One region of the Mesorhizobium sp. WSM4887 genome, then DNA from elsewhere that is predicted to be linked to it. Evidence: riboswitches for the same ligand, from Rfam matches in the RefSeq annotation. Region 1 holds a riboswitch; the other holds the start of a gene.
What was found. Region 1 has a riboswitch for cobalamin ahead of bluB (5,6-dimethylbenzimidazole synthase). Riboswitches for the same ligand answer to the same signal wherever they lie in the genome.
Positions count from the first base shown of each region.

Region 2: it holds a riboswitch for cobalamin, as region 1 does, so the genes downstream of both, P9230_RS18785 (HoxN/HupN/NixA family nickel/cobalt transporter) here and bluB (5,6-dimethylbenzimidazole synthase) in region 1, are expected to answer to the same signal.

Region 1 is NZ_JARTVP010000014.1:61,224-67,080, forward strand. It holds partial or broken gene P9230_RS29225 (aminotransferase class V-fold PLP-dependent enzyme) at 1-675, opposite strand, end outside; gene bluB (5,6-dimethylbenzimidazole synthase) at 1,017-1,748, opposite strand; cobalamin riboswitch at 1,791-1,969, opposite strand; gene P9230_RS29235 (histone deacetylase family protein) at 2,084-3,010, shown strand; gene P9230_RS29240 (exodeoxyribonuclease VII small subunit) at 3,014-3,265, shown strand; gene P9230_RS29245 (DUF2277 domain-containing protein) at 3,457-3,723, shown strand; gene P9230_RS29250 (pirin family protein) at 3,732-4,652, shown strand; gene dxs (1-deoxy-D-xylulose-5-phosphate synthase) at 4,785-5,857, shown strand, end outside.
Region 2 is NZ_JARTVP010000004.1:385,537-391,393, forward strand. It holds gene P9230_RS18780 (HWE histidine kinase domain-containing protein) at 1-1,288, shown strand, start outside; gene P9230_RS18785 (HoxN/HupN/NixA family nickel/cobalt transporter) at 1,823-2,890, opposite strand; cobalamin riboswitch at 2,980-3,171, opposite strand; gene P9230_RS18790 (DOPA 4,5-dioxygenase family protein) at 3,252-3,659, opposite strand; gene P9230_RS18795 (hypothetical protein) at 3,905-4,630, opposite strand; gene P9230_RS18800 (hypothetical protein) at 5,160-5,303, shown strand; gene P9230_RS18805 (nucleoside hydrolase) at 5,334-5,857, opposite strand, start outside.

The sequences.
Region 1 (5,857 bases):
GCTGGTGACAAAAAAATCGCAATCGAGTTCGCGGAAGCTGACCGGCATCTGAGCAAAAGTCTGGGCACCGTCGACGACAGTCATGATGTCGCGCTCCCGCGCGATCTCGCAGAGCCGGTTCACCGGCAGGACACGCCCGTTCCAGTGGTACATGTGAGTCAGCTGCAGGACGCGGGTACGCGGGGTCATCGCCTGAACATAGGATTCGATGATGTCGTCGTCGCTGTCCATGAGGTCGAAGGTGCAGTTTACAACCTCGATGCCCTCGCGCTGTTGCCGCTGCAGCCAGCCCGCACGAACGCTGGGGTAGTCCCAAGGCGAGATCAGCACTTGATCGCCCTTAGTCAGCGGTATTCCGAAGATCGCTGTCGAAAGACCCTCCGACGAATTCCGGTTCAGCGCGATCTCTCCGGGGCTGCAATCGATCAGTTCCGCCAGCTCGCGTTTGATATGAGGAAGTGCTGTGTCGAGCTTGCTCCACATATTGTAGTCGGAATTGCGACTGATGAAGCGGTAGGCGTCAACCGTCGCTTCCTCGACAACAGTCGGTGGGGGACTGACCGCGGCGTTGTTCAAGTTGAGGAATGGTTCTTGCGGCGGGTATTTTGCGCGGATGCGCTCCCATTCCGCTTCGCCCTCATGTTCGGCGGACCGATCTATTGCAAAAAAGTTCATGGGAACGCGCCGGGTCTCATCTATCGCCCGACAATAAGCGCCGTAGCCCAGCTCAATCTGCCTATTCACATGAGAAGACAGAATTTAATTGCGAACGCCGGTGAATTCGCGAGACGTTGAAGCCCGAGAACGACATCGCTTGGCACAGGGTTAGCCGTGAGGAAGCGAGTGCGGAGATCCGGCCCAATCACGCCAAGAAGAACCGTCACGTTGTCAAGCGATGCGCGAACAATCCCCGGTTTCTGAGAGCGGGCAACGACGGTCAGGCCTGCCAATGCGCCATTGCGCAAACGCGAACGGCGCGTTGCGGTTGGTGCGGGTCTATGGAACGCCGAGCGGCTCTAAGGCTTCAATCGTTCTCCGAGACGAGCGATCGCCGATTTGAGCGGCGCCTCGCCGGCGCCGCAAAAGGTCTCGCTCATCACCAGCTCGGGCAGCGGCAGGCGCTTGCCCCAGCCATGCGCTTCGAGGTCGGGCCTTGGCGCGAATTCCGAGACGCGGCCGACGCAGAGATAGGCGATCGGCGTGACGTGCTCGGGGATCGACAGCAGTCGCTTCAGCGCTTCGGGCTCGATGATGCTCACCCAGCCAACCCCGACGCCTTCCGCCCGCGCCGCGAGCCAGAAATTCTGCACCGCGCAGACGGTGCTGTAGAGGTCCATCTCCGGATTGTGCCAGCGCCCGAGCGGCGAGTTCTTCGAGCGCTGGCGGTTGCAGGTGATGCAGAGGTTGAGCGCGCTTTCGCAGATGCCCTCGAGCTTCAGCTTGCGGTAGAGCGCCCGCCGCTCCACCTCGATCGCCGGCAGTTCCTGTTCGCGCGCGGCGAGGAAAAGGTCGCGCACCTGCCGCCGCCTTGTGGCGTCCCGGATGATGATGAAGTTCCAGGGCTGCATGTAGCCGACCGACGGCGCGTGGTGTGCCGCGGTGAGCAGCCGCGCCAAAACGCTGTCGTCGAGATCGTCGGTAAGGAAATGGCTGCGCACGTCGCGCCGGGTGAACATGGCCCGGTAGACGGCGTCGCGCGCCAATTGGTCAAAGTCATCGCCGCCGGCGGCGGCTGTTCGTGCCTGCATCGCTTGTCCCCTTGCGATAAGCAGTCCTCCGCCTGACCATGCGGATGACCATGTCTGCCGGGCCGGTCTTCTGGCTCGGGATCGACCCGCATCCGGCGCCTTCCCGTCTGGGACAGTGGCGTTTGCCGGCGCGGTCCCCCTCACAGCGTTGGGCACGCCACGGATTTCAACCGTGTTCCCGATTCTCCCGCGTTGCGGGCACCAGGCAGCGACGCGACCTTATCGCGAAGCCGAAGCCGGGCCAATGCCGCCAGCGACACGATTGGGCGCGATTTCCCCAATCATTCGGCGCTGAAACATGGCTATCCGTGCGACAGGTGCCTAGATTAGGCGCCATGACCACTCGTCTTTACACTCATCCCGTATTCCTGGAACACCTCACGCCGCCCGGCCACCCCGAGCGGCCCGACCGTTTGCGCGCCATCGAGCGCGTGCTCGACGACGAGGCTTTTTCGGCCCTCGACCGCGTCGAGGCGCCGGAAGGCGACGAGGCGACTATCCTTTACGCGCATCCGGAGGATTTCGTCGGCCGTGTCCGCGCTGCGATTCCCGAGACGGGGATCGTCTCGATCGATGCCGACACCAGCGCCAGCCCGAAAAGCTGGCAGGCCGCGGTGACGGCGATCGGCGCGGCGAACGCCGCCGTCGACGATGTGTTCGAGGGCCGTGCCGCCAATGTCTTCGTTGCCGCGCGTCCGCCCGGCCATCACGCCGAAAAAGCGACCGCGATGGGCTTTTGCCTGTTCAACACCGCGGCGATCGCCGCCCGTTATGCGCAGGAGAAGCATCTGGCCGAGCGCGTCGCCATCGTCGATTGGGATGTGCATCACGGCAACGGCACGCAGGACATTTTCTGGGACGATCCGTCGGTGCTCTATTGCTCGACCCACCAGATGCCGCTTTATCCGGGCACCGGTGCCAAGAGCGAGACCGGCGCCGGCAACATCGTCAACGCGCCGCTTGCGCCGAGCACCGGCAGCGACACGTTCCGCGACGCCTTCCTGTCGCGCGTGCTGCCGTCGATCGACGCCTTCCAGCCGGATCTGATCATCATTTCCGCCGGTTTCGATGCGCACCATCGCGATCCGCTGGCCGCGATCAACCTGACCGAGGATGATTTCGACTGGGCGACCGGCCAGCTGATGGAGCGCGCCGGGCGCCACAGCGGCAACCGGCTCGTCAGCCTGCTGGAGGGCGGTTACGATCTGCAAGGATTGGCATTTTCGGTCGCCGCCCATGTCGGGCGGCTGATGAAGGGATGAATGATGGCTGATGAAGCTAACCAAGACGTCAAGGCGATGAGCTTCGAACAGGCGCTCGACGCGCTGGAGAAGATCGTCGATGATCTGGAGCGCGGCGACGTTCCGCTCGACCAGTCGATCAAGATCTACGAGCGCGGCGAGGCGCTGAAGGCTCATTGCGACCGCTTGCTCAAGGCCGCCGAGGACAAGGTCGAGAAGATCAGGCTCTCGCGCGACGGCAAGCCGGTTGGAACGGAGCCGCTCGACGCCGAGTGAGGTGTATTGATATTCAGGTGAGGCCGCCTGCAAACGCGGCTTTCTGCGGTTCCGGTGCTCACGTCCTTCAAGTACGCTCCGGTCCGGTTCTCGGAACCCGCCATTTTCGGCTCGGTCTGACCTGAATCTCAACACACCTCGGTGCACAATGTCAGACCGGTTCGGGCAGAAAGCAGGTAAGGAGTTAAAGCATGTGCCGAAACATCAAGACCCTGTTCAACTTCGATCCGCCGGCGACCGACGACGAGGTCCATGACGCGGCGCTGCAGTTCGTTCGCAAGCTGAGCGGCGCGACCAAGCCGTCCAAGCGCAACGAGCATGCCTTCAACCACGCCGTCGAGGCGATCGCCGCCGCCGCGCGCGAGCTGCTTGACAGCCTCGAAACCACCCAGCATCCGCGCAACCGCGAGGAAGAGGCCGCCAAGGCGAAGGCCCGATCCGCGCTCCGCTTCGCCTGACGCCGGTCATGAGCTTCTTTCCGGGCAACGATCCTGAGGCCGGCGACGCCTTCGCCTGCGACCAGATCGAGTTGATGGTCATTCCGAACGCCAAGGACATTGGCGGCTTCGAGGTTCGCCGCGCCTTGCCGACGGCGAAGCGCAGGCTGGTCGGTCCGTTCATCTTCTTCGACCGCATGGGTCCGGCCATCCTGCGCGCCGGCCATGCGATCGACGTGCGCCCGCATCCGCATATCGGGCTTTCCACCGTCACTTATCTGTTCGACGGCAAGATCAGGCATCGCGACTCGCTCGGCACCGAAATGGTGATCGCGCCGGGCGACGTGAATTTGATGACCGCCGGCCGCGGCATCGTTCATTCCGAGCGCACGCCCGAGGAATTGCGCCGCGCGCCGATGTCGATTTCCGGCCTGCAAACCTGGCTGGCGCTGCCGGACAGCAAGGAAGAAATCGCCCCGGTGTTCGCGAACACGTCGGTCGTCCAACTGCCCGAAATCGATGCCGAGGGCGTTAGCGGCCGCGTCGTCATCGGCGAATTTTCCGGGCTGCGCTCGCCCGTCGCGACCGCCTCGGAAACGCTCTATGCCGATCTGCGGCTGGCGGCGGGCGCCAGCGTCAAAATCCCCGGCGACGCCGAGGAACGCGCCATCTACACGCTGGAGGGCGAGGTTTCGATTGCCGGCGACCGTTTCCCGGCCGAGCGGCTTTTGGTGTTCAAACCGGGCGAGGAAATCGTCGTGTCGTCCGAGCGCGGCGCGCATTTCATGCTGTTCGGCGGAGCGTCGCTGGGCTCCAAGCGCTATATCTGGTGGAATTTCGTTTCGTCCTCGAAAGAACGCATCGAGCAGGCCAAGGAAGAATGGAAGACGGGCCGCTTCGATATCGTTCCTGGCGATGAGGAAGAATTCATTCCGCTGCCGGAAGGTTAGCGCAGGATGGACATTCTGCGCCAGGCGCGTCACTGACACGCATTTACATTGGCGCGCCGTCAGCCTATCTCGCGCATAGCAAAGCGCATATTTGAAGGTTAACCCAAGGTTAAGTTGACAGGCCGTCCCAGAGTGAACCCGAAGCCTGACACGCCGCTCCTCGACAAAGTCCGCATCCCCGCGGATTTGCGGACGCTTGATGAAAGCGAGCTGCCGCAGCTGGCGACCGAACTGCGCGCGGAGCTGATCGATGCGGTGTCGCACACCGGCGGCCATCTTGGCGCCGGTCTCGGCGTCGTCGAGCTTACGGTTGCGCTGCACTATGTCTTCAACACGCCGGAAGACCGGCTGATCTGGGACGTTGGCCACCAGGCCTACCCGCACAAGATTCTGACCGGCCGCCGCGACCGCATCCGCACGCTTCGCCAGGAAGGCGGTCTCTCCGGCTTCACCCGGCGCGCAGAGAGCGAATACGACCCCTTCGGCGCAGCGCATTCCTCGACTTCGATTTCGGCCGGCCTCGGCATGGCGATGGGCCGCGACCTTGCGGGCGGCCGCAACAATGTCATCGCCGTCATCGGCGACGGCGCCATGTCCGCCGGGATGGCCTACGAGGCGATGAACAACGCCGGCGCGCTCAATGCCCGCCTGATCGTCATCCTCAACGACAACGACATGTCGATCGCCCCGCCGACCGGCGCGATGAGCGCCTATCTGGCGAGGCTTGCCTCCGGCAAGACCTATCTCGGCCTGCGCGATTTCGGCAAGAAGCTGACCTCCTATCTCGGCAAGCGCGCCGACAGCGCCATCACCCGCGCGGTCGAGCATGCGCGCGGTTACGTCACCGGCGGCACGCTGTTCGAGGAGATGGGATTCTTCCACATCGGCCCGATCGATGGACACAATTTGGAGCACCTGATCCCGGTGCTGAAGAACGTCCGCGATAATGGCGACGGTCCCATTCTGATCCATGTCGTCACCCAGAAGGGCAAGGGCTACGCGCCGGCGGAGGCCGCCGCCGACAAGTATCACGGCGTCAACAAGTTCGACGTCATCACCGGCGCGCAAGCGAAAGCGCCGGCCAACGCGCCGAGCTACACCAAGGTCTTCGCCGAGAGCCTGATCCAGGAGGCGCGCGAGGACGAACGAATCGTGGCGATCACCGCCGCGATGCCGAGTGGCACCGGCCTCGACCTCTTCGGCGA
Region 2 (5,857 bases), on a different contig from region 1:
CAAGCACCCGCGCGCGCTCGGCCGTCCCGCCGAGGAAAACTGGTCCGAGCTCTGGACCGACCTCGAGCCGCTGCTGCGCGGAGTTCTCGAAACCGGCGAAACCTTCTCGGCCAGGGACCGGCCTTTCTACATCGAACGATCCGGCCTGGTCGGCGAGACGGTCTATTTCGACATCTCCTATTCCGCAGTGCGGGCGCAGGACGGCACGGTCGAAGCCGTGCTCTGCATCGTTTCGGAGACCACGGCCCGGGTGCTGGCGGCAGCAAAGGTGCGCGAAAGCGAGCAGCGGTTTCGCGCGCTGGTCAATGCCAGCTCCGACGTGGTTTACCGGATGAGCCCGGACTGGCAGGAAATGCATGAGCTGGACGGCCGCGGCTTCCTGTCGAGCGCCCAGGGGCCGGCGATCCGCTGGCGCGACGAATACCTGTTCCCGGAAGACCAGGCGAGCATCCAGGCGGCGATCGAGCGCGCCATCATGGAGCGCGGCGTGTTCGAGCTCGAGCACAGGGTGCGGCGCGCCGACGGGTCCGCCGGCTGGACCACCTCACGGGCAATCCCGATCGTCGATGACACCGGCAGCATCCTGGAATGGTTCGGCATGGCCGCCGACATCACCGAAAAACGGGCGAGCGAACAGCAGATCCAGCTTCTGATGCGCGAGGTGAACCACCGCGTCAAAAACCAGTACGCCGTGATCCTTTCCATGATCCGCGAGACGAGCAAACGCGCGACCGACCCGCGCGCGTTCGAACACCAGATCCGCGAACGCATCATGGCGCTGTCGCGCTCGCACGACCTCTTGGTGCTCAACGACTGGCGCGGCGCAGGCATGGCCGACCTTGTGCGCGAACATCTGCGGCCGTTCGGACACGAAGAGCGAATCTCGCCTTGCGGGCCGGACGTGACGTTGCGGCTGAACGCGGTGCAGAACATCGGCATGGCGCTGCATGAGCTGGGCACCAACGCGACGAAATACGGCGCCCTGGCCGGCGACGCCGGAACCGTGCGGATGGACTGGCGGGTAGCACCGGCCCCCGAAGGCAGCGATTTCGAGCTGGTCTGGGAGGAACATTTTTCCGAACCTCCCGCGGCCGCCGATGCCAACCCGCATAAAGGCTTCGGCAGCGTCGTTCTCCAGCGCGTCGTCCCCACCAGCCTCTCCGGCAGCGCCTCCATGGAACGGCTGCCCGGCCTCGTTCGCTGGACGCTCTCGGCGCCGCTCGCCAACGTGGTCGTCGCCGGCGGGGCGGAGCTGGACGGCGATGAGCAGATCGCCGGGCTGACGTGAGGCCGGTTGCATCCTGGGAGACCGAACAGGGCGGCTCGCCGCCACGTCGGAAGCTCGCTGGCGCCGCCGAGCCCTCGCCGTAGCGCCGTACGCCGAATGGCTTGCGCTGCTCCCATTTTTGCTTTCCCCTTCCCCGCTTTTTTAGAACAGAAAAGCGCCAGCTTTTCTGTTCTGGACTCTGGATATTTGGACTCTGGATTCTGGCTTATGGATTATGGGGCTTATCCCAGGCCTTAACCCCTGGCTTATCCAAGCGCAGAATTCCGTCACACTTCCAAAGGCTTGGGCTACGGCTCCTCAGCATGCCTTTGAAGCGCGTGCGCACGGGCCGGCGATCTCCTGTCGCTGTCTGCCAACAGTGAACAAAATGGGAACAAGAATGTCAAGCCGAGCACCGCTGACGGGGCGGCGATCGACCTTTGCCGTCATCGGCTTCCCGATGCCGAGGCATTCAAGGCGGCAGGCTGGCAGCCCGCCGGCGTCTGATGGCAGAGAGATGCGGCTGGCCTGCTGCAGCCAGCCGCCGCCGGCGGCTTATGAATTCTTTGCTGCGGATCCGATCTCCACATCGTCCAGCCCCTTGGCCTTGTAGACGACATAGGAGATCGCCCAGGCGGCGATGAAGATGCCGATAATGGCGAAGCCCAGATTGTTGAAATTGTCGTTGAGCGTGCCGACGCCGTTCCAGAAGCCGCCCGACAGACCGAACTTGTCACCGATCAGGCCGAGCGCCTCGATGCCGCCGATCAGTACTGCGACAAGGACCGACACCAGGGTGATCGTCATGTTGTAGTACAGTTTGCGGATCGGCTTGACGAAGGCCCACTCATAGGCGCCGAGCATCATCACACCATCGGTCGTGTCGACCAGTGACATACCGGCCGCGAAAAGCACCGGGAAGACCAGAATGGCCTCGAACGGCACGCCCTTGGCCGCTTGTGCCGCGGACACGCCGAACATGGCGACTTCGGTCGCGGTGTCGAAGCCAAGGCCGAAGAGGAAACCAAGTGGGAACATGTGCCAGCTGCGCGACACCAGCCGGAACATCGGGCGGAAGACGCGGGCCAGGAAGCCGCGATTGTTGAGCAGCAGGTCCAGATCCTCCTCGACAAACGCCCCACCGGCCCGCACCCGCCGATAGCTTCTGTAGATCGAGAAGAAGATGACGATGTTCATCGCCGCGATGGCGAGCAGGAAGAGTGCGGAAACGCCGGTACTGATGGTGCCGCCAATCTCCTGAAGGCTCTGGAAACGGCCGAGCAGGGACGTTGCCGCCGCGATAGCCGCAGCGACGATGACGACGATCGTCGAATGGCCGAGTGCGAAAAAGAAACCGACGGAGACCGGCCGTTTGCCGTTCTGCATCAGCTTGCGCGTGACATTGTCGATGGCCGCTATGTGGTCGGCATCGACGGCATGGCGCAAGCCGAGGCCATAAATGACGAGAGCGACGCCAAGCAATGTCGGCTTGTCGTGGAAGGCGACGAAAGCCCACAGCCACGCCCCGACGTTGAGAATGGCGAGCGCGCCGTAGATTGTAATCAGCCTGGCCTTCAGGTCGGGCGCGGTTTTGTTCAGCATTTTCGATAGTTGGATCAGCATGGTTCTGCCTTTGACGTTGCCTGTCATCGCAGGGAACTCGCCCCGCCGTCCGGCCAGGCGCGCACACCGGATCACCCCGTCCGATGTTCTGCTTTGACGTCCATGATGGCAGGTCTCCTGGCTCGCGGATTGCCGCCGCTTTCGCCTTCCCGGCCCATGCAGCCAGTGGCATCGTGAAAACGGCATGCCGCTTACAGTTGCGGGGGCAGCCACGGCTTTGGATTTCTCCGCACCGCGTTCCCTTTTGATCCCCGAAGGGAACCATCGGCGCGAATTCGCCACACCGCGGTTGGCCAGTCAATCAACAACTCCGACGGCCAGCCGCCTCTCACGCCATCGTGACGAGATCGCCGCGCCCCCCTCACACCCCCAGCGTCGGCTCGGTATTCACCTCCAGCGCTTCCTCTGCCTCGTCCTCCTCGCCAAGCACGTCGCCCTTCACCGGCAGTGCCCGGCCGATCCAGATCGGGTCGATAAGGTGGTCGCGCTTGGGGTTGGTGGTGTTGGGATGGATAAGGATGCTCAGGCCGCCGTGGTTCAGCATCAGCCAGGGAACCAGCGTGGCAAAAATCTCGGTCGCGAAGGAGACCTGGTACATGGCTTGCTGGTGCGGGCCGACCGGCTCGTCGCGCCAGTTGCCCAGGCGCACGCGGAACCGTTCTGCGATGCGCTGGCGCAGCCATTCGGCATGCTGCCGCTCGGCTTCCCCGCCGTAGTAGATATGGGCGTGATAGCTGGCGATCTCGGCGATCGGCCTGACTTCGTTCATCGCGATGCTCCCCTTCGATGATTTTTTTGCGCCCGGCGGAACTCTAGCCGAAGCGCGGGCGCCTTGTCTGCAGCCGGCTGAGGTCCGCGCCTGCGGTCGGCAGGGTTATCGGATATGGCGCTCCCCCGCTCAGTCTCGGCTGCGCCGAGCCACCTCTCCCGTCCACCTTGTGGGGGCGAGGAATTGCCAAACCGCCGAGGTTGCAACCGGCAGGAAGGATGGCAACGGCCGTTGTGCCTTTGCCTCTAAATCACCGCGGTGACCGCGCCCTTCGCATTTAGGCGACAGCCGACTTTCGCCTGCCTCACTTCGATGCCGCCTCGCCTGTCATAGTCTATGCGCACCTCGATCGGCGCGTTGAGCCCGCTTCGGCGTTGACGCAAGGGGCCGGCGCTGACCGTGTAAACACGCACGGCGCCGAGGGGCTTGGCGGCCGCCGCGATCGCGGCGCGACAGGCGCGCACTACGGCGGCCGGCGTGCCCGGTATCGTCTTCGGAGGTGACAGCGGCGGGATGCGATAGCCTTTGGTGACCCGCCGGAGGTCGCCGCCGGCGGATCTGGAGGGCTTCAGCACTGGAGGCAGCACAATGGTCTGCGTCGCGCTTTTGGCCAAAGCAGGGGCTGTCGGCACCGCGGCCGGGTTCTGCGCAGAGGCAGCCGATCCGCTGACGGCGGAAGGATCGTCGCCCGCGGCGGCGGCGCCCACGCTTGTCGACTCGCCTGTGCTGGTGCTGCCCAGATTGCCGCCGGCATTGACGCCGAGCGATCCGCCGCCGGTCGATGCGCCGACGTTTGCGCCGCCGACACCGTCGGCACTGGCGCCCACGCCCGCCGACACGCCTTGCGAACCGGCGCCCAATCCGGCGCCCACGCCGATGCCGCCGACCTTGCCGCCGACGCCGACGTCAAGCGCCGAGGCAGGCCCGATCGGGATGGCGATCGCCAGCGCGGCTGCTAGGTATTTTTTCATGGCCAGACCTTTGTTCCAAGGCCAACCTTGTGTGGCTCCTCATCGAGCGTCCGCTCGACAGCGGTCTGCGAAGCCTTCGTCGCGCGAATGCGCCGAGCGATGGCTACTTCTCGCCCTGCCAGGCATCGGCCTCGGTGGTGACCGGCGCGGCTGGAGGCCGCTCGAAAGACGAATGATAGAAAAGCGGTCTCGGCAACGCCAAGCACTGAAAAAGGCTTAGGACTTCTCCTTTCAACTTAGCTGTCGACAGCAGGGCAAGTTTGAGCTCGCTTACGCGCTGCTAGCGGGTAACTTTCAAATTAGTTTCAACTAAAATGCAATAGAACAAGGACACCACCGTGCCAGCGCCGGTTGCTGATGCCGACCGCCGGGCTCTCGTCGAAATGGCCGTCTCGGCTTCGCCGGGCCAATTCTCCCCCACTTCCTGGCGTGCGCGGGCCTGGAGGCTTGAGAGTCGCCCAGGGCGGCAAGGCGCCCGCGCTACCGGCTCGAAGCCGCAACGCTCGTCGCGCTGGCCGACAAGGATGCGGTGCTGGTCGGCCAGGCCGACCTGTTGCGATCGATGGTCGAGGGTGCGGCCGGCGATGCGATCCTGGCCAACAAGCGCGAGATCGAGACCGGCATCGCCGCCATCAGCGCCACATTGCGCGACAGGCAATCGTTCCTGCTGTGAGGGCCGGCTAGGCCTTGCCCCTGGAGCGCCTCACGCCTTTTGACTGGTGAGGCGCTCGAGCGCATCGACAATCAGGTCGCAGAATTTCGAATGGTCGAGCTTCATCGCCACGGTATGGCGGAAATCGACCTGCTCGCTCGCCGTGCCGCCGAAATGGCGCATGCCGCCCAGCTTCTCGAAATTGCAGACCGTCATGCCCTTGGTCCACCGTCCGGCAAGCTCGACGCGGATATCGGCCTTCTCGGTGGTCAAGACGCCTGCATCGATCATCGCCGCCACGCAGCAGGCGTCATGGACGGCGGGATGGGCTATCTGCAGCAGGCCGCCATGCGTGGTCGCGATGAACTCCCAGATATCGAGAATGAATTTGGCGATCGGGCCGCCGACAGCGCGCACCCTGTCCTGCAGGTCGGGGGTGGCCAAGGCCTGGTGCGTGAGGTCGAGCCCCACCATGGTGACGTCCCAAGCGGCGCGGAACACCACGTCTGCGGCCTCCGGGTCGGCATAGACGTTGAACTCGGCCGCGGGCGTGATGTTGCCGCGCGTGAAACTTC